One region of the Faecalibacterium duncaniae genome, then DNA from elsewhere that is predicted to be linked to it. Evidence: riboswitches for the same ligand, from Rfam matches in the RefSeq annotation. Region 1 holds a riboswitch; each other region holds the start of a gene.
The links. A riboswitch is a leader RNA that binds a small molecule or an ion and turns the genes downstream of it on or off. The one in region 1 is predicted to bind cyclic di-GMP.

Region 1 (5,835 bases):
GTGCACGGCGACCGGATGTGCGGCAGCTTCTCTTCCGCCATCTTCAACCACCGCACCGATGAATACGGCGGCAGTGCCGAGCGCCGCGCCCGCTTTGCCGTGGAAGCTGTCAAGGCAGTGCACGCCGCTGTGCCCGGCATGGCCATTGACTACAAGCTGGCTGTCCGGCAGGAGAACCCCCATTACGGCAACGCCGGTGTGGTGGAGGAGGAACTGGCCGTGTTCGTGCCCCTGCTGGTGCAGGCAGGCGTGACCAGCTTCCATGTGACACTGGCCAACCACTCTGCGCTGGAAAACACCATCCCGTCGGCCAGCCACCCCGAGTTCAAGGAGACCGGCTGCTTCCTCAAGTTCTGCGATGAGGTGCGCCGGTATACCAGCGTGCCGCTCTGCGGTGTGGGCGGCCTGAACGACCCCGATTTTGTGGAGCAGCAGCTTGCCAGCGGCCGCATCCAGTGCGCGGCAATGTGCCGCCAGCTGCTGGCCGACCCCAACTGGGTCAACAAACTGCAGAGCGGCAATGCGGCAAAGATCCACCGCTGTGTTCGCTGCAACAAAAAGTGCCTGGGCGGCCTGATCGCCCATCAGGGCACCCGCTGTGTCTATGATGCCCTGAACGCAAAAGAACAGGGCAGCATCTGATCTCAAAGAGAATAAAGGAGAATGACCATGAGCTACGCCATCGTTTTCAGCAGCAAGACCGGCAACACCCGCCTGCTGGCCGACACCCTTCGCGCAAGCTTGCCCCAGAATGAGTGCACCTACTTCGGAGCACCGGCCCCGGAGGCACTGGAGGCTGAGACCCTTTACATCGGCTTCTGGACGGACAAGGGCCATGCCGATGACACCCTCACCGCCTTTTTGCAGACCCTGAAGGGGAAGCGGGTCTTTTTGTTCGGCACCGCAGGCTTTGGCGGCAGTGCGGAATATTTCGAGCAGATCCTGGCAGCGGTGCAGAAATCGCTGGATGAGAGCAACACGGTCATTGGAACCTATATGTGCCAGGGCAAGATGCCCATGATTGTGCGCCAGCAGTACGAAAAGATGCTGCAGCAGCCCAACCATGCACCCAACCTCGAGATGCTGATCGAGAACTTTGACAAGGCGCTGGCTCACCCGGATGCCGCAGACCTCGACCTGCTGCGCAAAAAGGCGGCAGAGGTGCAGGCATAACGGAAGAACTCTTCAAAAAAGCAGATTTTTTGAGAAAGCTGCTCCAAAACAGTTGACAGGTTCTGTCCGATGTGGTAGGATAGCGTCGAGGAAATGGAAACGGCTCCTCAAGGTGAATTGAATATTCTCGGCAAAACAGTCGAAAGGCTGTGACGCAAAGCTACAGGGCCTGTAAAATGGCAGCCAGCTGCTTCTCAAAGAAATCTTTCTTTGGGCGACCTGCTTAGATTTTCTAGGTGTTGTTTTGCTGAGTGTATTGCAGAACAACACCTTTTTTCGTTCTCAAATTTCTTCCCAAAAGAAGAAAGGCACGCAAAACTGAATATCCTCGGCAAAGCAGTCGAAAGGCTGTGACGCAAAGCTATAGGGCCTGTAAAATGGCAGCCAGTTGCTTCTCATCACCTGAGGGTCTCCACAGCGGAGAATGGGTGTTGAGTGACCTTCATCTGAAGCATCAGATGTCGATTGCCGAGTATACCAGCAATCGACACCTTTTTTCATGGGGTAACACAAAAGAGGTTCAACACCATGCGTAACGCTTCGATGAAAGTCCTGAAGAATCTGGTCTGCTGCGCCGCATTCATCTGCCTGATGTTTGTTCTGGCAATGCCCGCACACGCAGCTTCCAAGGCCGATGAGCTGCTGCAGCTCGTCAACGCAGAGCGTGCACAGGCTGGTGTGGCTCCTCTGAGCATGGGCAGCAGCGCACTGAATGCTGCCGCACAGGCCCGTGCAAAAGAACTTACCGTCAATTACTCCTACAACCGCCCCAATGGCAGCCGCGAGTTCACCATCCTGCCGGAGTACGGTGTGGACGATGTTTCCGTGGGCGAGAACTACTGGGCAGCTGCTGAGGATGCTTCGGATGTGGTCGCCGCCTGGAATCGCTACGATTTCTTCAAGGAGCGGATGCTGGACAAGGATGCCACCTCCGTTGGCATTGGCTACTACGAGGGCGGCGAGTATGGCAATTACTGGGTGATGATCTTCACCTACGCCCGCGGCACCAGTGAGAACGGTTTTGCACAGGAAGTGCTGGCGCTGGTCAACGCTGAGCGTGCAAAGGAAAATCTGGCACCTCTGGCTATGGGCGATGCCAAGCTGCAGGCCGCCGCCGATGAGCGCGCAAAGGAAGTGGCAAAGGTCGCTTCCCACACCCGCCCCGATGGCACCAACTGTTTCACCGTGCTGAAGGAGTACGGTGTGTCTGATACCGCCACCGGCGAGAATGCCGCCTGGGGCGAGACCACGCCCGAAAAAGTCGTTGCAGACTGGATGGCTTCGGAAGGCCACCGTGTCAATATCATGGACCCCGCCGCCAAGTATATGTGCCTTGGCTACAACTACGATGCCAATTCTCAGTGGGGCCACAACTGGATCCAGATCTTCGCAAAGTAAGCGGATGACTTCCATTGAGCGTTGTACGATGAAATAAAATAAAGCAAAAAGAGATGCACCCCGCTCCCTGAACCGGTTTCAGGAAGGCAGGGTGCATCTCTTTTGTTTTTTATTCTGCTGCCATCTCAGCCACATCCTCGGGGCTGAAATCGCCCAAGGGCAGGATGAGCCGGCCCAGCGTCTCCTGCGGCAGGGCGGCAAGCCGGGCACTCTCGTCCGCAATTTCGGCAGGGCAGAGGACGTGCACGCCGTCTGCACCGGTCTCTACCCGGGCGCGGTGGCCGGTGGCAATGTACTGGATGCCCAGCCGGTCAGCCGCCGCCAGCAGGGCGGGGAAGCGCAGGTCGGCCGGGGCAGCGGTCTCCTCGGCCAGCTGGCTGGCCAGTTCGCTGGCATTCAGGGTGATGCACTCGATGCCCAGAGCCTTGGCGGCTTCCTTGGCGGCATCCACAACGGGGTCATCGGTGCACAGACGCACCACAGCGCCCATCACCGCAAAGCCCTGCTGCTGTAAAATGCGGACAGCTGCTTTGCAGCCCGTGCCGCCGCACAGGCCCACCAGCACCTTGTCCTGCTGCTCATAGGTATCGAACCCGCTGCCGGGCAGAAATGTATCGCTCATCGTCCCTGTCTCCCTCCGTGTGCCTGACTTTGTGCCACGGCCAGCTGGTCGCAGCGCTCGTTTTCCGGGTGGCCTGCGTGGCCCTTGACCCAGACATAGGTGATCTTGTGCCGGGCTTCCTGCTCCAATGCCTGTTCCCACAGGTCGGGGTTCAGGGCAGGGGAGCCGTCGGACTTTTTCCAGCCCCGGCGCTTCCAGCCCCTGGCCCAGCCCTTTTCCAGCCCATTGATGACGTACTGGCTGTCAGAGCACAGCCTCACCTCACAGGGCTCCTTGAGCTGGCGCAGGGCCTCGATAAAGGCGGTCAGCTCCATCCGGTTGTTGGTGGTGGAAGCATCGCCGCCGCTGAGCTCTTTTTCGTAGACCTTGCCGTTGAAGCGGTAGCGCAGCACTGCACCCCAGCCGCCCGGGCCGGGGTTGCCGCTGCACGCGCCATCGGTGTAAACTTCGACTTGTTTCATCTGTTTCTCCCGGAACTTGAATTTTTGGATACCTCTATTTAGAGCTATTTTTCCGGTTCTGTCAAGAGGAAAACGTATCATCCCCGGCTTTTCCGGCAAAGCTTTGAATTGACAAAGTGGACAAGAAATACTATACTGTTTGTAACAAAATGCGTATAGGGGCGCACCGATGCGGTGTGTCCGGCCGGAACGGGGCAGTGCCGCGGTCGCATCGAACAGATGGACTGACAGGGCAGAAATTACTCCGTTCCGGCCATCCCAGTGCCGAAAACGGGCATGGAAGCGAAAAATTCTATACGATGGTTTCGATGGGAGCGGCGGTGCGTTTGCTGCTCCTTCACAGCAGACAGGCCGCTCGCAAAGGGGTGTGCCTGCGTTTTGTAATTGATTTTGGAGGTACCGCATGGCACAGGTCAAAGAACAGAACCCGGCTCAGGCTCAGAACAATCCGAACAGAAACAGTGAATCCGGCGGGGAAAAGCGTACCCGCACCCGCCGCCCTTATTATAACCGGCGGCCCCGCCGCGCACAGCAGCCCAAGGAGGCCGCTGTGCCCATCCACATCTACCCGCTGGGCGGTCTGGGCGAAGTGGGCAAGAACATGACCGTGTATGAGTGCAACGGGGATATGATCATTGTGGACTGCGGCCTTGTATTCCCGGACAGTGAGATGTACGGCGTGGACATGGTCATCCCCGACTTTACCTTTGTGGTGCAGAATAAGGACAAGATCAAGGGACTGCTCATCACCCACGGCCACGAAGACCACATCGGCAGCATTCCCTACCTGCTGCAGAAGTTTGATCTGCCCATCTACGGCACCCGGCTGACCTGCGGCCTCATCCGGAACAAGCTGGAGGAGTTTGGCCTGGCAGGCAAGACCAAGTTCGTGGAGATCACCCCCAAACAGAAGATCAAGCTGGGCTGCTTTACCGTGGAGCCCATCCATGTCAACCACTCCATCCCCGATTCCGTGGCCTTTGCCATTGACAGCCCCGCCGGAACGATCATCCAGACCGGCGACTTCAAGATCGATTACACCCCGCTGGCCTGCGGCGTGACCGACCTGACCACCCTTTCGGAGTATGGTCAGAAGGGTGTTCTGGCTCTGCTGAGCGATTCCACCAACGCCGAGCGCCCGGGCTTTACCGCCACGGAGCAGAAGGTGGCCGCCGGTGTCCGCAACCTGTTTGCCCGTGCCCGGAACAAGCGCATCATCATTGCGACCTTTGCGTCCAATATCTACCGCGTCCAGCAGATCATTGATCTGGCCGTGGAGGATGGCCGCAAGGTGGCGTTCAGCGGCCGCAGCATGGTCAATAACACTGCCATGGCGCAGGAGCTGGGCTATATGCACATCCCCGAGGGCACCCTTATCAGTGTGGATGAGCTGAACCAGTACCCGCCGGAGCAGGTGGTGCTGATCACCACCGGCAGCCAGGGCGAGCCCCTGAGCGCCCTTTCCCGCATGGCCTCCTGCAGCCACCGCCAGGTGCGGGTGGGCCCCGGCGACTTCATCATCATCTCCGCCAACCCCATTCCCGGCAACGAGAAGAGCGTGACCAAGATCGTCAACGGTCTGCTCCTGCTGGGTGCGGAGGTCATCTACGAGAGCATGTATGATGTCCATGTTTCCGGCCACGCCTGCCAGGAGGAGCAGAAGCTGATGCTCACCCTGACCAGACCCAAGTATTTCCTGCCCGTGCACGGCGAGTACAAGCAGCTGAAAAAGCATGCCCTGACCGCCGCGTCTCTGGGCATTCCCACCAGCAACATCCTCATTGCCGAGAACGGCTCCAACGTTATCCTGAGCCGGGACGAGATCAAGCTGGGCGAGCCTGTCACCGCCGGTGCTGTGATGGTGGACGGCCTGGGCGTGGGCGATGTGGGCAATGTGGTCCTGCGTGACCGCAAGCATCTCTCTGAGGACGGTCTGGTCATCATTGTGGCTACCGTGGACAGCAAGACCGGCAAGGTGCTGGCCGGGCCTGACCTTGTGAGCCGCGGCTTTGTCTATGTGCGCGAGAACGAGAGCCTGATGGACGGGGCCCAGAGCATTGTGGAAAACGCGCTGGATCGCTGCGTGGAAGAGCATGTGCGCGACTGGAACAGCGTCAAGACCCGGGTGCGTGAGGCGCTGAGCAGCTATATTTACCGCCGCACCAAGCGCAGCCCGATGAT
Region 2 (5,835 bases), 670 kb from region 1:
CACGCTCAGCTCGCTCTCGTCGATGATCACAGCGTTCTTGACCATCTGCTCCAGCTCGGTGATGCGGTTCTCCACCAGACCCTGGGTGTTCTTGGCTTCATCGTACTCGCTGTTCTCAGAAAGGTCGCCGTGGCTGCGGGCTTCCTTGATCTCCTCGGCCAGCTCCTTGCGGCGGACCGTCTTGAGGTATTCCAGTTCGTCCTGCATCGCCTTCAGGCCGGAAGCGGACATCTTGATTTCTTGTGCCATTTTGGATCTTCTCCTTGTCTATTGGATTGACGCAGCCGCAAAGCCGCGCACGAATGCTATTATGACTGTTCTATTATAATAGCAAGCCGGGAGCTTGTCAATAAAAACCACGGCGCTAGAGCGGAAAAAGCGGCGGTTTCGGCTCCCGCCCCTATGCAGAAGCGCCCCACCGGTTCCCCGGCAGGGCGCTTCCACAGGTTATTTGGGAATAGAGAATGGTTAGGTTATGGGGGCAACCCCCCAGTCGCTTTCAGCGACAGCCCCCGCTAATAGGGGGGCCCTTGGCATAGCGGATAGTTTCACCTTTTTGCCAAGGCCGCCCCTATTAGGGGCGGTGGCATCCCGAAGGGATGACGGTGGGGTTTACTTTTCCTGTGCCTTATTCCACACGCGGATCACTTCAACACGGCTCACGGAATCGGTATCCACATAGGTCTCGCCGTTGTCCTTTGCGGCCTTGAGCAGATCGTTTTCCACAGCCCAGGCAATGGCCTTCTGGGTATCGGTTGCATCGGCGGGCAGAACTGCGGCGGGTGCGGGCTTACCGGCATGGTTCCACACCAGCAGGGCCAGCTCGGCACGGTTTGTGGGGATGGCAGTACCGGCGGGCAGAGCGGTTTTCAGGTACAGCTCCGTGCTCAGCTGGTAGCCCTGCCATGCCAGAATGGCGGTGCCAACAGCGGCAGTGCCAACCACTGCGGTGGTGCCCAGAATGTTGGGCTCGTCCTCCTCAATGGAGGCATCCTTTGTCATGGCTTCGATGGTCACACCACCGGCAGGCATCTGGAACTTCAGGGGGTTGTTCTTGACATCCACATCCAGCGTTTCATCGGTGGTAATCGTCCACTGGTCAAATGCAACGGCATCGCTCTGGCTGGTGTAGGTCACGGTCACGTCAGCCTTTTCGGGCACTTTGGCGATCAGCTCGCCCTTGTCGTTCTTCTCAGCCTTGATCTCTTCGTCACCATTCTTAATGGTAACATCAGCATTCTTGACGGTCAGGGTGTAGAGCTTGGTTGCAGGGGTCAGTTCGGCGGCCTCTTCGCCAACAACGACCTTTGCATCCGCATTGCAGATGGTCTCGTCATTGCTGTCGTTCACTGCAATACCAAAGGTGTAGCTGCCGGTCTTTTTGTAGGTCACATTCAGGGTTGCTTTGATATCACTGCTTCGGGAAGTCAGTTTCATCATCTGAGCCAACTTCTGAACAGTGTATTCTTTCTCGGTCAGTTCCTTGCCGTTCAGTTCTACCTTTTCAACTTCATCACCGTAGGTGAAAGCAACACTGCCATTGAGAATCTTGTTCATATCAGTACCGGGGGCAATGGCAATGTTCACATCAACGGGAGTATTGACCAAGTAGTCGCTCTTGGAGGTGGTCACATCCATCTTGCAAGGGATTATAACCAGCCCATCTTGACGAAGCTGCTCATTATTGCCGCCATGCGAATCCTCTTTATAATTAATTCCAGTGAAGTTTTTGCTAGTGCCATCCGTCTTGCCATCAAGAGGAACAAAGGGAGCGCTTACAAGAGCATTCCACTGATCGGCTGTTCCGGCATAATAAACTTTTGTCAGCGAAATCGGCCTACCAAATGCCGCAACTTCAATTCCTTTCAAAGATGCAGGGAAAGTAACCGTTCCGAGCGCACAATTGTAAAATGCTTTCCTGTAAATTCTTTCAGTGTTAGAAGGAATGACAACATTCATAAGTGAAGTACAGTTCTCAAAAGCACCCCAACGAATATCTGTAATCCCTTCTGGCAGATCAATCCTTTCTAGGCTCGAACAATTCGAGAAGCACTCCATCTCAATTGTTGTGATTTTGCTATTACCTTCAAAAGTAATATCATTTAGCCCTGTACAATTTGCAAATCCCCACCATTCAATCTTTTCAACATTCTCTGGAATATTAACACTTTTCAAAGACTCACAATGATAAAAAGCACCCGAGCAAATATATGTCACCGATTCTGGAATTTTAACTTTTTGAATCTTGCCACAGGTTGCATTCCAATACTTAAAATTAGAATGATATTCTGCTGCAAACGCGGCCTGTCCGATTTTACTCAAAGAATGTCCGTCAAACTCGGCAGGAATATCAACTTCATAATTATTTGCCGCAAGCACATCTTCCGAGCCAATGTATTGTACCAACGTTGCAGTGTCATCATCATTTACACTATACACAAAATTTCCATCTTGTGTTTTTATTCCATCCGTATGAAACTCACCGCTTTTTGCATTATCTGCAAACGCTGACACCGGAAATAGTGTAAGTAGCATACATACTACAACCAACAAGCTGACGAAACGCTTTTTCATAAAAATCCTCCTTTTATGAATTACTCCCAAAATATAACCATGCCCGCACAAAGCAAAAAGAGCGCCGCACCGGCCAAATGGCTGGTACAACGCTCTGCGTTTTGTACTTTGGGAATCTACCGCCCCTTGAGGTGATGCCCATGTGCGGTATGGTTGAGAAAGTGCGGCTGGCTGCCATATTACAGGCCCTGTAGCTTTGCGTCGCAGCCTTTCGACTGGTTTGCCGTTTTTTCTGTTTCAACGTGGCATCTTACACAAAAATCATAAAACTTTTTTTTTTTTTTTTTTTTGTCAATAACCCAAAAGCATCTTTGGCAAGTTGCACAAAAGCGATAGTGTTTGTATGGCATTTTCGGATAGCAGCATCGCCCCGGGGAGAAGTGTTCCGTTTGGGAAATGATGGCGTGTTTCCTCGCTTTTTCGTTGAAATATGCCAAGTTTTATGATATAGTAGTAGTCGTTTTTACGTTTCACTCCCCTATTCTCCCCGCGGAAAGGAAGCTTCCATGAACCTGACAAAGCAGTTCTTCAAGTATGTGTCGCAGAATATTTTCGGTCTGATCGGCACATCGTGCTATATTCTGGCCGACACCTATTTCATCGCCCAGGCGGCGGGCACCGACGGCGTGACCCTGCTGAACCTCTGCCTGCCCATGTACAACCTGATCTTTGCCTTCGGCTCGATGATCGGCCTGGGTGCGGCCACCCGGTACGCCATCCTGCAGGCGCAGGGCGAGGCGCGGGCGCAGCGGTTTTTTTCCAACGCCATCCTCTGCGCCTGCCTGATCGCCATCCCGTTCATGCTGGCGGGCGCGTTCTGCCCGGGCACGCTCCTGCAGCTCATGGGCGGCGATGCGGACATCGTGGCGCTGGGCCTGAACTACACCCGCATCTTCCTGCTGTTCACCCCCTTCTTCATGTGCAACTACATCTTCTCGGCCTTCGTCCGCAACGACGGCGACCCGTCCCTTGCCATGGTGGCCACCCTGAGCGGCAGCCTGTTCAATGTGGTGTTCGATTACATCTTCATCTTCCCCATGGGGCTGGGCCTGCCCGGCGCGGCGCTGGCAACGGCCATCTCGCCGGTGCTCAGCATCGCCATCTGCAGCCGCCACTTCTTTCAAAAGAGCAACACGCTCACCTTTGTCCGGCAGGCTCCCTCGGCCCGGCTGCTGGTGCAGAGCTGCCAGCTTGGCATCTCCGGTTTCGTCGGGGAGCTCTCCTCTGCCGTGACCACCACCGTGTTCAACTTCCTGCTGCTCCGGCTGGCGGGCAACGTGGGCGTGGCCGCTTACGGCGTGGTGGCAAACTTTGCGCTGGTGGCAACAGCCATCTTCAACGGCGTGGCCCAGGGTGCCCAGCCGCTGATCAGCCAGTGCTACGGCAAAAATGAGATGGCCGGAGCAAAAAAGCTGCTTCTGCTGGGCTGCGGCACTGCGCTGGCGCTGGCGGCGGTGTTGTACGGTGCCGTGTTTGGCTTTACCGATACCTTTGTTGCCCTCTTCAACAGCGAGAGCTCTGCTTTGATGGCCGAATATGCCCACAGCGGTATGCGCATCTACTTCCTGGGCTACTTCTTTGCAGGCTGCAATATTGTTGCGGCGGGCTATCTGGGTGCGGTCAACCGCCCCACCGAAGCCACCATCACCTCGGTCAGCCGGGGCGTGGCCGCCATCGTCACCTGCTCGCTGATCCTGAGCGCCCTGTTCGGCATGAACGGCGTGTGGTCGGCCTTCCCCGCCGCCGAGGCCATCACGCTGGCCCTGACGGTGTTCCTGCTCAAGCGCCCGCAGTCTGTGTGCAGCTGAACGCCACCACGGAAAAGAGCCGGGTGCTGCCCCGGCTCCTGAACATTTTAAATATACAGTGCCTGCTCCCGCTGGCTTTCCGCCGGGCTGAGGGGCCGCGCTGTCTGACCGGCCAAGGCCCGCCACTGTGCGGGGGATTGGCCGGTCTCTTTTTTGAACACCCGGCACAGGTAGTTGGCCCCCGAGAAGCCGCACAGGCTGGCTATGACATCCAGCGTGTATTCCCGGTGCAGGAGCAGCCGCATGGCTGCTTCCACCCGCACAGTGGTCAGGTAGCGCCCCGGGGGCACCCCTACGGCGGCAGTAAAGGTGCGGACAAGGTGGCTCTTGGAGACTCCCAGCCGTTCACTGAGCTCCTCCACACCGTACAGGCCAGCGTAGTTCTGGCGGATATCCTCAATGGCGGCCTCCACCAGCGGCGGCAGGGGCGGGGCGGCGCTGTCGGCCCCCGCAAGCTCACAGAGCAGGGCAAAGGCCAGCTGGCTGGCAGCCCGGCTGCGGGGCGTGTCGGCCTCGGCGGCAAGGCGGCCCAGCAGCTCTGCGGCGGCGGGGCAGGTCTCGCCCCGGGCCAGGAACGGCAGCTCCGTCAGCCCGGCAAGGAACTGCACCGCCGCCTGTCCGGTCAGCTGGATGCAGAGCAGGTGGCTCTCCCCTTCCGGGGTCAGGGTCAACGGGGCACGGCTCAGTACCAGATGGCCCGCCGCCGCGCTCTGGGGCGGCAGGATCAGTGCGCTGCCCGCCGGGGAGGGCGAGGCATCGGTCAGGCTGGCAGTGCATCTGCCGCTGGAGATCAGGCAGACCCACAGCCCCTCGCCGGTCAGGGTCAGGGGTTCTTTGGGCTGGATATCCCGCACCACGCCAAGGGCTGCGGTGCTTGTCCAATCATAAAGCAATATCTGACACCTCGAATCAATAAAATGCTATTTTATATCACAAAGTTATCTGTTATTATAATACCAACGAGAGCGTGCACCGTCAAGGTGCCGTAACATAGAAAAATTTTAATGGAGGCAATGACCTATGGCTTCGATTAGCTGCCAGCACATCTACAAGATCTATCCGGGCGCTACTGCTCCTGCTGTTACCGACTTCAACCTGGAGATCCAGGATAAGGAGTTCATCATCTTCGTCGGCCCCTCTGGCTGCGGCAAGTCCACCACCCTGCGCATGATCGCCGGTCTGGAGGAGATCTCCAAGGGCGAAATGTACATCGGCGGCCGCCTGATCAACGACGTTCCCCCCAAGGATCGTGATATCGCCATGGTGTTCCAGAGCTACGCTCTGTACCCCCACATGACCGTTTACAAGAACATCGCGTTCGGTCTGGAGCTGCGCAAGACCCCGAAGGACGAGATCGACCGCCGCGTTCACGAGGCTGCCAAGATCCTGGAGATCGAGCACCTGCTGGACCGCAAGCCCAAGGCTCTGTCCGGCGGCCAGCGTCAGCGTGTTG
Region 3 (5,835 bases), 990 kb from region 1:
GTTGATGAGTGCAATTTTCATGGGACATTCCTCCTGTTTTTTCGGATACCTCTAAAATACATGAGCGGCGGTGCGCTGTCAAGCGGCCATCAGCCCAGCTTTTTCTTCTGCTGGTGGGCCAGAATGGGCATGAGCAGGGGCGTGGGAACGAGCTTCTGGGCCGTGGTGGCAAGGCGCATCAGGGTGCTGGGCACGATGATGGTTTTGCGGCGGAGCATCCCGCGCATGGCTTCCTCCACGCAGAGCTCCGGGGTGATGCCCTTGAGGGCGAACACCACATCGGCGCGGTCGTTGAACTCGGTGTCCACGGGGCCGGGGCAGAGGGCACAGACATAGACCGGGCTGTGCTGCTCCCGCAGCTCCTCAGCCACGCCGCGGGTCAGGCTGACAACGTATGCTTTGGAGGCATAGTAGCCCGCCATATAGGGCCCGCCCGGCAGCAGGCCCGCCGAGGATGCCACGTTCAGGATGGTGCCGAAGCCCTGGGCTTCCATCTTGCGCAGAGTGAACTTGAACAGCCGGTGCATGGCCAGCACGTTTACCCGCAGCATGGAAAGCTCCTTGCCCGCGTCCGTCTCGGAAAAGGCACCGCAGGCACCAAAGCCCGCGTTGTTGATGAACAGGTCGATGCGTTCGTCTGCCAGTGCTTCGCACAGGGCGGTGACCTGCGCATCCTGCGCAAGGTCGGCGGGTACGATGCGGCAGAGGGTGCCGTGTTTCGCCCGGAGCTCAGCGGCAAGGGTCTCCAGCCGGTCGCGGCGGCGGGCGGTCAGAATGAGCCGGAAGCCCAGCCGGGCATAGCGGCGGGCAAACTCCCGCCCGATGCCGGAGGACGCGCCGGTGATCCAGACAGTTTTGGTTGACATAAGCATTCTCCTTTTCTGCGGAAACTCCATTGCCTCTATTCTATCACGGCAGCGGGTGAGAATCCATGCAAAAATTCAAGGAAAAGCTGTCCCTTGTTGCCCGGGAAAATTTGGAGTATAATAGACGCAAAGAACAGCGCACTGACGCAGGAGGAAAGAAAAATGAACAAACCGGTATTGGTGGTCATGGCTGCCGGCATGGGCAGCCGTTACGGCGGCATGAAGCAGATCGACCCGGTGGGCCCCAAGGGCCAGCCCATTGTGGAGTACTCCCTGTACGATGCCCACCGTGCAGGCTTTGAGACCGTGATCTTTGTCATCAAGCACGAGATCGAGGAGGCTTTCAAAGCCGCCATCGGTGACCGCGTCTCTCAGGGCATGAACGTGAAATACGCTTTCCAGCAGCTGGATGAGCTGCCCGCAGGCTTCACCATCCCCGAGGGCCGTGTCAAGCCCTGGGGCACCTGCCACGCCGTGCTGGCCGCAAAAGACCTCATTGATGGCCCCTTCGCTGTCATCAACGCGGACGATTACTACGGCCCCGAGGCCTTCAAGGTCATCTATGAGTATCTGTCCACCCATCAGGACGGCGCAGTTTACGATTACTGCATGGTGAGCTACCTGCTCAAAAATACCGTCTCTGAGAACGGCACCGTCTCCCGCGGTGTCTGCGTGGTGAACCCGGACGGCACCCTGCACAGCGTGACCGAGCGCACCGGCATCGAGACCTATGAGGGCGGCATCCGCTGCACCTCCCTCACCGGTGAGGGCACGGATGACCTGCCGGTGGAAGCACCTGTCAGCATGAACCTGTGGGGCTTCGGCAAGAGCTTCCTGGACGAGGCCGACCGCCGCTTTGCAGGCTGGCTGCGTGAGAATCTGCCCCAGAACCCCCTCAAGTGCGAGTATTTCCTGCCCACCGTGGCCAGCGAGCTCATCGATGAGGGCAAGGCAGCGGTCACCGTGCTCAAGAGCACCGATAAGTGGTACGGCGTGACCTACCGTGAGGATAAGCCCACCGTGGTGGCCGCCATCGCCCAGAAAACCCAGGAGGGTCTGTACCCCGAGGATCTGTGGGCGTGAGCAAAACAAAATCTGCTTGACTTTTTGAGCGATACAGCATATAATAAAGCTGTAAAAGAGATTGGTTGCAGTTCATAAAACTCACCAAGTAGCAACAAGAAGCCCCCGCGGTAGTGCGAATACCGAGGGGGCTTCCTGCTTGCTAAGGATTAGTGCTTACCGGCCTTGAACTGGTCGTCAAGCCACTTGCAGATGTAATAGCTGACTACACCCGCTGCGACGGACAGTGTAAAAGAGATTATAAAGTTCATAAAACTCACCCCCTTCCTCTTATAGATCGAGGTCGGAAGGCCGACAAGTACAGTATAACAGAAAATTCGACACATTACAACGCAGAAGCGCCCCATCCGGTGAAGGATGAGGCGCTTCTACGTATATTTGGGAATATTCGGGGATGGCGTTAGTTGTTCTTGAGCTCCTGTGCTTTCTGCCATGCATTCAGCACATCAAGCTTGCTTACGGGATTGGCCGGGAAGAACTTCATCTCTTCCGGAGCCGTGCCCTCATCATTCAGGTCAGGGATAAGCTCATTCTCCATGGCCCAGCGGGCGGCGTGCTGCAGGTCCATATCCCGCTCTTCCTGCCCTACATCGGGGTAGAGCAGTTCGGATTCGGGCATGGGTTTGCCTGCATCCTCCCACAGCATCATGGCAAGGGCGCTGCGGTTGCTGGGGAAGTAGGGCAGAGCCATCAGCTTGCCTGCAAATTCAGCACCCAGAGAATAGGCCTGATAGCCCAGCACTGCACCGCCGACAACAACAGTAGTGCCGATCACGATGGGGCCAACGATATCGGGCTCGTCATCTTCAATGGATGCATCCTGTGTCATGGCTTTCAGGGTCACGGCCTTTGCAGGCATCTCAAAGTCAAAGCTTTCCTTATCCTGATAAGCGTTCGGATCATCCAGGCCGGTGATATCCCAGTGGCCAAATTTCAGACCGCTATCTGCAAAAGCATCCTTATCAAATGCAACACTCACCGTTGCACCCTCGGGGACATTAAAGGAACCGTCCTCGTTGGCATTCTTTTTAACGATCTCGGTGATATCCTCGGGGTCAGCACCATCCTTGCCGGGCACTGTTACGCTGGTGATAACGCCGTCCTTCAAGGTCAGCGGGTGGCAGACCGGAGCTTTGGGGGCGAGCTCCCAATGGGCATAGAAGGTGATGTCCTTCGTAATTATTTCGTTCACATTCAAGGGCTGGTCATCTGCGGTGTACCAGCCGGTGAACTTGTAACCCGCACGGGTGGGATCATGGATGGCAGTCAGATCGTTTGCCTTGGTATCAGTGATTTTTTCGGTCTTATAAACCGGCACCTCAGCGTCGTCGTTCAGTTCGCCGCCCTTGGCATCAAAGGTCACCTTGCAGAGGTAAAGAAAATTGCGTTTTCTCAGTTTATCATTGGCATCAATGTTAGAATTGTCATCATTGTCTGCAAGCAGAGCATCTGCGGCGGCCTTGTAGTTTTTGTAGTAGATGGCACCATTGGGGTTCCCAGCTGGACAACCTTTCAGACTGTCTTGGAAAGAAGTCAATCCAGCAGGGAGCATAATGTATTCCAGATGGGTGCAATAGTCAAAGGTACCAGGTCTAATGGTTGTTACATTTTCCGGGATGGTGACGTTCGTCAGATTAATGGAAGTGCAAGAATTAAAGGCATGATAGCCGATCGTCTTAATATTCTCACCTAACGAAATCGTTTCAAGAGAAGTGCACCCTAAAAAGGCCCGGTGTCCTATCGATGTGGCAGCGTCCTTGATGGTAAGAGATTGCAAGTCATGGCATTGTCCAAAGGCATCATTGCCGATGGAAGTGACGCTCTGTGGAATGGTGACACTCTCCAGCTCAATGCAATAATAAAAGGCATCATCGCCGATCGTCTCAATATTCGTCTTAATATTCTCACCGAACGAAAGCGTTTTAAGATGAATGCATTGGAGAAAGGCTTTCTTGCCGATGGAAGTGACGCTTGGTGGAATGGTGACGCTCGTCAGACCACGGCAATCATAAAAGGCCTCATCGCCGATCGTCGTAATTTTTTTACCTAATGAAAGCGTTGTTGTAAGAGGGCATTCCGTAAAGGCCCGGTTTCCTATTGATGTGGCAGCGTCATTGATGGTAACAGAGTCCAAGTTGTGGCAACCTGCAAAGGCAGAATCGCCGATGGAAGTGACGCTTTGTGGAATGGTGACCTTCTTCAGAGCAGAGCAACCTCTAAAGGCATCATCGCCGATAGCAGTTACAGGGAATCTGCCAAAATCTGTGGGTATGGTGATGTCGTAGGAGCCATCAACAAGGGCACGAAATTTTGTGATGGTTGCAGTACCGTCTTCTGTATTTATCGTATAGTCATACTCGTAATCGCCATAGCTGGCTGTACCAGTTGGCGCTGACGTGTCTTCTGCAAATGCCGTGACTGCCGACAGGGGCAGCATGGTGATCATCATGCAGACCGCAACCAATAAGCTGATCAAACGCTTAGGTTTCATAATTCTTTACTCCTTTTCCATGATATTCCCAAAAACTCTCTCTATTTCAGCCAAAACAAAAGAGCGCCGCACCGGCCAAACGGCTGGTACGACGCTCTGAACCCTTGTAGACCCGCTGCGCGCTCGCTCTCCTGAAGGGAAGCCGACGCATCTTCACAAGGAGGTGCAAGGTTTCGGATTACCTTACCCGGAGAGAATAACGTGCGGCTGGCTGCCATATTACAGGCCCTTGTAGCTTTGCGTCGCAGCCTTTCGACTGGCTTGCCGATTCTTCAGTTTTTAGCAGGAATAGCATATTGCACAGGATAAAATACTCTTTTTTTGTCAATATGACGAAAATAGATTTGGAAGAGTGTACAAAAAAGGAACGTATAATGTTGAAAACAGAATGAGAACAAAAGCGTGCAGCAGAACAAGATCTGCCTGATTTTATGGAGAATGCAGCGCAGGAAAAATGCCCCTGACCGAAAGAAGCCGGTCAGGGGCATTTGGGGTTGCTGCAGCGGGCAGGGTCAGTGCCTGCGCTCGTACTTCAGGCGCTCCCGCAGCTCGTCCAGAGAGCGGTGCTTTTCGCCGTGGCGCAGCTTGGGGTAAGCGCGGAGCATACGGCCCTTGCCAAAGTACTTGGAGCTCCGGGTGCGGGCGCGCATCTCCTCGCTGCGGGCCTGCAGTTCTTCGGCCAGCTGTTCCAGACGGAGCAGCTCTGCCGTGCGCTCTGCGGTGCCCTTGGCGGCCAGCTTGACGGCAGCGGCGGCCTCAGAGGCATTGAGCCGGGCCTCCTGGGAGGACTTGCGGGCAGCCTCCATGGCCTCGTCGGCCTTGGCGCGCAGGGCGGCAGCGGCATCCCGGGGGCTCAGTTTGGCGGCATTGTCCCGGGCCTCGGCAGCTGCCAGCTTGAGCTGCAGGCGGCTCTCGTCCATCTTCTGGTCCACGTCCATGGCGGTGGTGCCCAGCAGCTCGGTCATGGCATCGGACACGGCGTGCATACTGTCGGCCACCTTTTCCAGAGCATCCAGCTCACGGGCCAGGTCAGAGGCCGCAAAGGCGGTCACCACCACGTCGGCGGCGTAGCAGGCGTACAGGATGCACATGAGGACAAAGCCCACCATCTGGGGGACCATCTCCACAAAGCCCGCGATCACGGGGTGAACGGCCTTCATCACCACAACGGTGCCAACGCCCCACAAAAGGGAGAACTCCAGGCAGATATATCCGCCGATGTTGAAGGGGAAGTCGCTGTAATCCCACCACCGGGTGTGGTAGAGCTTGTAGAGCGCCCAGCCGCCCACCAGCTCCAATACGCTGGGCAGGATCACGCCGCCGAGATAGAGCAGCAGCAGGTTGTCTGCCAGCGGCGAAAGGGTGAACAGCACAATGATCATGCCAAAGCCGTAG
Region 4 (5,835 bases), 1.1 Mb from region 1:
CTTATGCCCGCCATCAGTCCTTCTTCAATACCCATGCAGTCGCATTCAACTTTATCGCAGGTCTGTGCTACGCACTGGAAAAGGACTGCCACGACGGTAAAGTTCCCGGCGAGACCATTGATGCCATCAAGGCTTCCCTGATGGGCCCCACCGCCGGTATGTTCGACTCCATCTTCTTCAACTGCCTGCGTGTCATCGGTGCCGGTATTGCAATCGGTCTGTGCTCGCAGGGCAACATCCTCGGCACCTTCATCTTCATCCTGCTGTATGGCATTTCGCAGTCCCTGCTCAAATGGGTCCTGCTGAAACTGGGCTACACACTGGGCACAAGCTTCATCAACACCGTCTTTAACAGCGGCCTGATGAGCGTTGCGACCCGCTGTGCATCCATCCTCGGCCTGATGATGGTCGGTGCCATGACGGCAACCACCGTGGGCTTCCCCCTGAACTGGACGCTGAACATCGGCGAGACCTCCATCGTGGTCTCCGAGCTGTTTAATGCCATCTATCCGGGCATTCTGAGCTTGGCTCTGGTGCTGTTCATGATGTGGCGAATCAAGAAGGGCAACCGCCCCACACAGCTGATCATCGGTCTGCTGATCTTTGGTCTGCTGGGCGCATTCCTTGGAATCTTCTAAAAAAATCAGATCGCCTGATCCTGCAAGGGGTCCGCAGTCCGGCAGGAGTAAAACGCTTCCTGCCGGACTTTTTTGTAGAAGGAGAACGGATATGACATTGCAAGACCTGATGATGCTGTATGGTGTCACCCTGGGCAAACGGCGCACTGCAAAGCAGAAATATCTTTTTGCCCAGCAGCTCAACGAGAGCCTACCGCCGCTGGGCTGGCCGGTGCGGGTTCAACAGAGGGAAGGACGGTTTTCCAAGATCGAAAACCTGATTGCCGGGGATCTGGCAAATGCAAAGGTCGTCATTGCGGTCCCCTTTGATACGCCGGCAAAGGCGCTGCGGCCCCAGAAATACTATCCGTTCCATCCGGACAAAAATGTTCAGCAGCGGGGGAGAGACCTTGCACTGCAATGCGTGCTGGAACTGCTCTGTTTCGGAGCGGCCTGCCTGATGTTCTGGTCCGGACGGGGAACCGGTGCCATGCTGCCCCGGACGCTGGCGGCACTGCTGCTGGCAGGGGTAGGTGTCTGGCTGCTGCTGCCCCATGCAAGCCCCTGCAACTTCAGCCGCTGTTCCGGTGCGGTCGCCACTGCCGTAAAGCTGGCGGAGGACCTGAGCGGTGAGGAGAACATCGCTTTTGCCTTCTGTGACCATGCAGTGGATAACTATGACGGCTTCCGGCTTCTGGCGCAGGAGATGCCAACTGCGGCAACTGTTCTGCTGCTGGACAATCTGACCAGCGGCCCGGCAGTGGCGCTGGCGCACGGCGAGTACCGGAAAGAGGCGGCGGAACAGCTGTGCAGTTTGTTGCCGGAGGATAAGGTCTATGACCGGAACTACCCGGAGGAACAGCGGCAGCGGAATCTGCTGGCGCTCTTTCCCAGAGGGATGATGCTCAGCTGTGGACGAGTGGAAAAAGGCGAATTTGTTGTGGAGAATACCTGCTGTGCACAGGACCATGTACTGGATCTGCCCCGGATGGAGCGGATGGAACGGGCGTTGGCCGATTTTGCAAAACAGGAAGCAAATAAGAAGGAGAACTGAATTATGAAACTGCATTCCAACCGCATTTATACGCCGGAAGGCCCCAAGGCAGGTGTGCTGACTGTGGAAGGCGGCAAGATCACTGCCTTTGCAGAAAACACGACCGACCCCGAAGCCATTGAATACGGCGACCAGCGGATTATCCCCGGCATTTTTGATACTCATAACCACGGCACCTGCGGTTATGATATCATGAATAAGAATGCCCCCCATGAAAAGCAGATCGCATCCGTGAAAGGTTATCTGAAGGGGCTGGCAAGTCAGGGCACCGTGAACATCTTCCCGACGGTGTGCGACCCGGATTCCATCCGTGCGGTGGCAGAGGTGGCAAAAGAGGGTGATCAGGACGGTGCAACCATTCTGGGTATCCACAGCGAAGGCCCCTGGCTGAACCGCACCGGTGAAAAAGGCATCCGTACCGGCTGGCCGGAGGTAAGTATGGAGACGGCACATGCCATGGTGGAAGCCGGCGGCGGGTGGCTGCGTCTTGTGGCACTGGCACCGGAGATCCCCGGGATGGACCCCATCATCGAGTATTTCCTCTCGCAGGGCATCACAGTGGCAGCCGCCCACAGTGACAACAACTATAAGCAGGCCATGGCCGCCTATGCCAAGGGCATCAGTGTGGCGACCCATACCGGCAACGTCATGACCGATATGCATCACCGGGACATCGGCGGTCTGGGAGCAGCCCTGACCAATGAAAACGTTACCTGTGAGGTGATCTGCGACGGCCTGCACATCTGCGATGAGATGCTGGGCATCTACTTCAAGGTCAAGAGCACCGACAAATTCATGATGGTCAGTGACTGTACGGCTCTGTCCGGTGCACCGGTGGGCAAGTATGAGGGCATCTTTGAGGGGATGGCCCTGAATGTGACCCCGGAGGGCTTTGTTCTGACCGATACCGGCCGCCTGTGCGGTTCCAGCCAGCCGGTGCTGTTCGACATCAGAAATCTGGTGAACAATGTTGGCATCCCGCTGGAGACCTGCCTGAAGATGGCCTGCCTCAATCCCTGCATCAAGTATGGTTTTGCCGACCGCAAGGGTACCATTGAAGTGGGCAAGGACGCAGATCTGGTGGTCATCAGCGACGATTATCAGGCACAGGTCACCTACGCCGAGGGCCGGAAGGTCTATGACCGCAGCACCGAGGGCAAGATCTTCAATGCGGATTATCTGAACCGATAAGGACAAAGGAAACAGCTATGAGCAAGAAGTTGATCGTAGTAGCCGATGATTTCGGCTTCAGTGAGGCATACAACTATGGTGTCATCAAAGCCTATAAGGAGGGCGTGGTCTGCACCCTCTCGCTGATGAGCAACATGGCCGCCGTCCCCCATGCGGTGAAACTCTGGCAGAGCGAGTGCCCGGAGGTGCCGCTGGTCCAGCACACCAATTTTGTGCAGTACCGCCCCGTCAGCGCCCCGGAAAAGGTGCCCACGCTGGTAAACGAAGAGGGAATGTTCTACCGCAGCTATCTGTGGAAGAGCGAGAATCCCAATGATGCCAAATGCAAGGGCGAAGTTTACCCCAGCTATGAGGACCTGTATACCGAGACCATGGCCCAGCTGGACCGGCACAAAGAACTTGTGGGACATTATCCCCGGCATTTTGAGGGCCACAGCGCCATGACAAGGCCCATGGAGCAGGCGTTCCGGGATATCGGAAAGAAGCTGGGCATCCATAACATGGGCGATACGCTGGCCGAAGAACTGCCGATGAAACCGGCCTGCGAGCTGTTCAGTTTGGGCAACAGCAACGCAATGGAGATTCTGAACCGGGGCAGCCGCCCGGAGGACTGGCTGGAAGACCGCTTCGGCATCCTGAGCTCTCCCTACGAGTACAATATCCTGCATTTCCATCCGGGTTATCTGGATCAGTACCTTCTGGACAATACTTCCCTGACCCTGCCCCGCTGCCGTGATCTGGCGACCCTGTGTGACCCGCAGGTTCGTCGCTGGCTGGATGAGCATGAGGTGGAACTGACCAACTTTGATGCCCTGTACGAATAACTGCGCCATTTCCAAGTGATACTTTATCATCCTCCATAGGAACGCCGCTGCACAGAATTGCGACCTGTGCGGCGGCGTTTTCTTAGTAATGGCCTAACCCTCTCAGCCAAAGTCTTTAACTGAGAGGGTCACCCCCCACCCCCCCGTCAAATCGCACTAAAAAATAGACTGCATTTGTTACAAATGACAAACTCATGGAAAACCCCTTGATTTTTATATAAGGGGGGTATAATAAAATGCAAAAGAGCACCCCCACAAAACAGAAGAATCGGCAAACCAGCTGGAAGGCTGCGACGCAAAGCTAAAGGGCCCAGACCGGGCAGCCAGCTGCACTTCCCCATAAGTACACCACAGCGTCACACCAGCCTTTCGGGGCAGGTGCGGCGCCTTTTTACATTTACGGCGGGTGCAGGGAAAAGCGTTTGGGATACTTCATAAGGGAGGAAAAAGTTTATGAAACCAAAACGTGTAGTAAGTTTGCTGGTGGCGGGCTGTATGGCCGTCTCCATGGTGCCTGCTTCGGCGGTCACGGCGTTTGCGGAAACGGTGGGGAATACGTCTGCCTTGGCTGTGCTGGCACAAAATGCAGCAACAAGCGGCCCTTGCGGTGCAGAAGATCAGACGGAAAGTGTTTCTTGGGAAGTGGAACAAAACAATACGGCTGCGGAGAATCCTACATATACACTGAGCATCGAAGGTTCAGGTGCAATGGCGGATTACAATGCAATCACAGATGATGGAACAGTTGAAGATGACGGAACGGCTAAGAATTATACAATCATAACCCCGCGTGAAAACGCGGGGTTATGATTTGTCCATTTTTCGTGGATGCCCCAAGCGGCTAGATATCCGTAGCAACTCCGAGTTTTCGACTTCTCACGCTTTATCGAAAATTTGGAGGTCACACATGAGTTTTGATCCGAATGCTATTGGTAACCGTATTTTTACTTTGCGTACAAATGCGAAGTTATCGCAGGAAAAACTTGCTGAAAAACTTGGTGTTTCCCATCACCACCTGGGCGATCTTGAAAGGGGAAGCTCCAATGGCTCTGTAAAAATCCTGATCGATATTGCAGAATACTTCCATGTCAGTATGGATTATCTTCTTTTGGGTCGAGATCCTTCTAGGAATCAGTTTCAAAATGAACTGCAAGCCGCTATAGATCATCTTGAAAAAATCAAAGGTCTTTTATAATCACTTCAACAAGAAACGCTCCTGCCAGTTTTACACCGGCAAGAGCGTTTCTTGTGTTATTCAAAAATATCGGCAAGGGTAAGCAGCTGTACTTCTCCGCGTTCCTGTGCCTGAAGCAGACCGTCCGTAAATCCGCCTTTCGAGAAAATGTAGTAGTGGTAGTTTGTTCCTTTCCCAAAGACTGCTGCATATTCCCGAATCAGTTCCAGTTCGTCCAAACCGATTTTTTCATTGCGGTATTTGCAGGAGCCAATGATATAGTCATTACCCTCAACCGGCGTTCCGACAATGTCGATCTGGATCTGCTTCTTTTTTTGAGGGTCGGTTCCCCACCACTGCCCGATCTCACTCAACTCGATAGGAAGATCATTCGCATAATAGAGCAAATAGTCTTGACACATCTTCTCAAAAATCAGGCCCATATAGTCTGGAAAATACTGCTTCACCGCATGGGGGTAGGTCTTTGCGATCCGCCCCGAATCAATGGCACTTGCATTGACCGGCACAAAACGGTACCAAAAACGAAAAAAATTGTCCGCCAGAAGATAGATCGTTTTTTTGCCCGGTTTCTCTGTGATCGGCGTTTCTTTTTTGACGATTCCAAGGTCTATCAACGTTTTGAGGTACTTCGCCACCACAGAGTTTTCTTCACCAACTTTTGTGGTGATGTCGTTCAGGCGAGAAGCCCCCTCTGCAATTGCCTTGATGATTGCATTATAAATTGCAGGCTCACGCAGCTCCTGCTTTAACAGGTTGGCCGGTTCCTCATAGAGGTAGCTGGAACGGTCAAACAAGTTTTCCATCAGTGCTTCATCTACGCTGTCCCGAACATCCAATTTGTTGATATAATGCGGAACGCCGCCTGTGATGCCATAAATCAGGGCGTTATCTTCCTCAGACAGATTCGGATGGAATACCGCAGTTTCCCTATAATCCAGCGGCATGATCTTGAAT

Region 2: linked by a shared signal. The riboswitch ahead of GXM22_RS15475 (leucine-rich repeat domain-containing protein) and the one ahead of GXM22_RS09480 (CAP domain-containing protein) in region 1 are both predicted to bind cyclic di-GMP.
Region 3: linked by a shared signal. The riboswitch ahead of GXM22_RS14180 (leucine-rich repeat protein) and the one ahead of GXM22_RS09480 (CAP domain-containing protein) in region 1 are both predicted to bind cyclic di-GMP.
Region 4: linked by a shared signal. The riboswitch ahead of GXM22_RS04155 (hypothetical protein) and the one ahead of GXM22_RS09480 (CAP domain-containing protein) in region 1 are both predicted to bind cyclic di-GMP.

Annotation. Positions count from the first base shown of each region.
Region 1 is NZ_CP048437.1:1,950,738-1,956,572, reverse strand. Features, by position in the region: gene bilR (bilirubin reductase) at 1-642, shown strand, start outside; gene bilS (flavodoxin family protein BilS) at 670-1,173, shown strand; cyclic di-GMP riboswitch class I at 1,293-1,368, shown strand; cyclic di-GMP riboswitch class I at 1,494-1,569, shown strand; gene GXM22_RS09480 (CAP domain-containing protein) at 1,702-2,571, shown strand; gene GXM22_RS09475 (adenine nucleotide alpha hydrolase family protein) at 2,681-3,193, opposite strand; gene rnhA (ribonuclease HI) at 3,190-3,654, opposite strand; gene GXM22_RS09465 (ribonuclease J) at 4,058-5,835, shown strand, end outside.
Region 2 is NZ_CP048437.1:2,625,232-2,631,066, forward strand. Features, by position in the region: gene greA (transcription elongation factor GreA) at 1-249, opposite strand, end outside; gene GXM22_RS15310 (hypothetical protein) at 613-1,638, opposite strand; partial or broken gene GXM22_RS15475 (leucine-rich repeat domain-containing protein) at 1,828-2,574, opposite strand; cyclic di-GMP riboswitch class I at 2,734-2,809, opposite strand; gene GXM22_RS12590 (MATE family efflux transporter) at 3,081-4,382, shown strand; gene GXM22_RS12595 (helix-turn-helix domain-containing protein) at 4,430-5,275, opposite strand; gene GXM22_RS12600 (ABC transporter ATP-binding protein) at 5,403-5,835, shown strand, end outside.
Region 3 is NZ_CP048437.1:2,937,340-2,943,174, reverse strand. Features, by position in the region: gene GXM22_RS14195 (RpiB/LacA/LacB family sugar-phosphate isomerase) at 1-21, opposite strand, end outside; gene GXM22_RS14190 (SDR family NAD(P)-dependent oxidoreductase) at 90-866, opposite strand; gene GXM22_RS14185 (nucleotidyltransferase family protein) at 1,029-1,949, shown strand; gene GXM22_RS14180 (leucine-rich repeat protein) at 2,350-4,440, opposite strand; cyclic di-GMP riboswitch class I at 4,640-4,716, opposite strand; gene GXM22_RS14175 (putative ABC transporter permease) at 4,953-5,835, opposite strand, start outside.
Region 4 is NZ_CP048437.1:880,251-886,085, reverse strand. Features, by position in the region: gene GXM22_RS04175 (PTS system mannose/fructose/sorbose family transporter subunit IID) at 1-638, shown strand, start outside; gene GXM22_RS04170 (hypothetical protein) at 730-1,671, shown strand; gene GXM22_RS04165 (N-acetylglucosamine-6-phosphate deacetylase) at 1,675-2,862, shown strand; gene GXM22_RS04160 (ChbG/HpnK family deacetylase) at 2,880-3,686, shown strand; cyclic di-GMP riboswitch class I at 3,947-4,021, shown strand; gene GXM22_RS04155 (hypothetical protein) at 4,140-4,496, shown strand; gene GXM22_RS04150 (helix-turn-helix domain-containing protein) at 4,594-4,881, shown strand; gene GXM22_RS04145 (ATP-binding protein) at 4,938-5,835, opposite strand, start outside.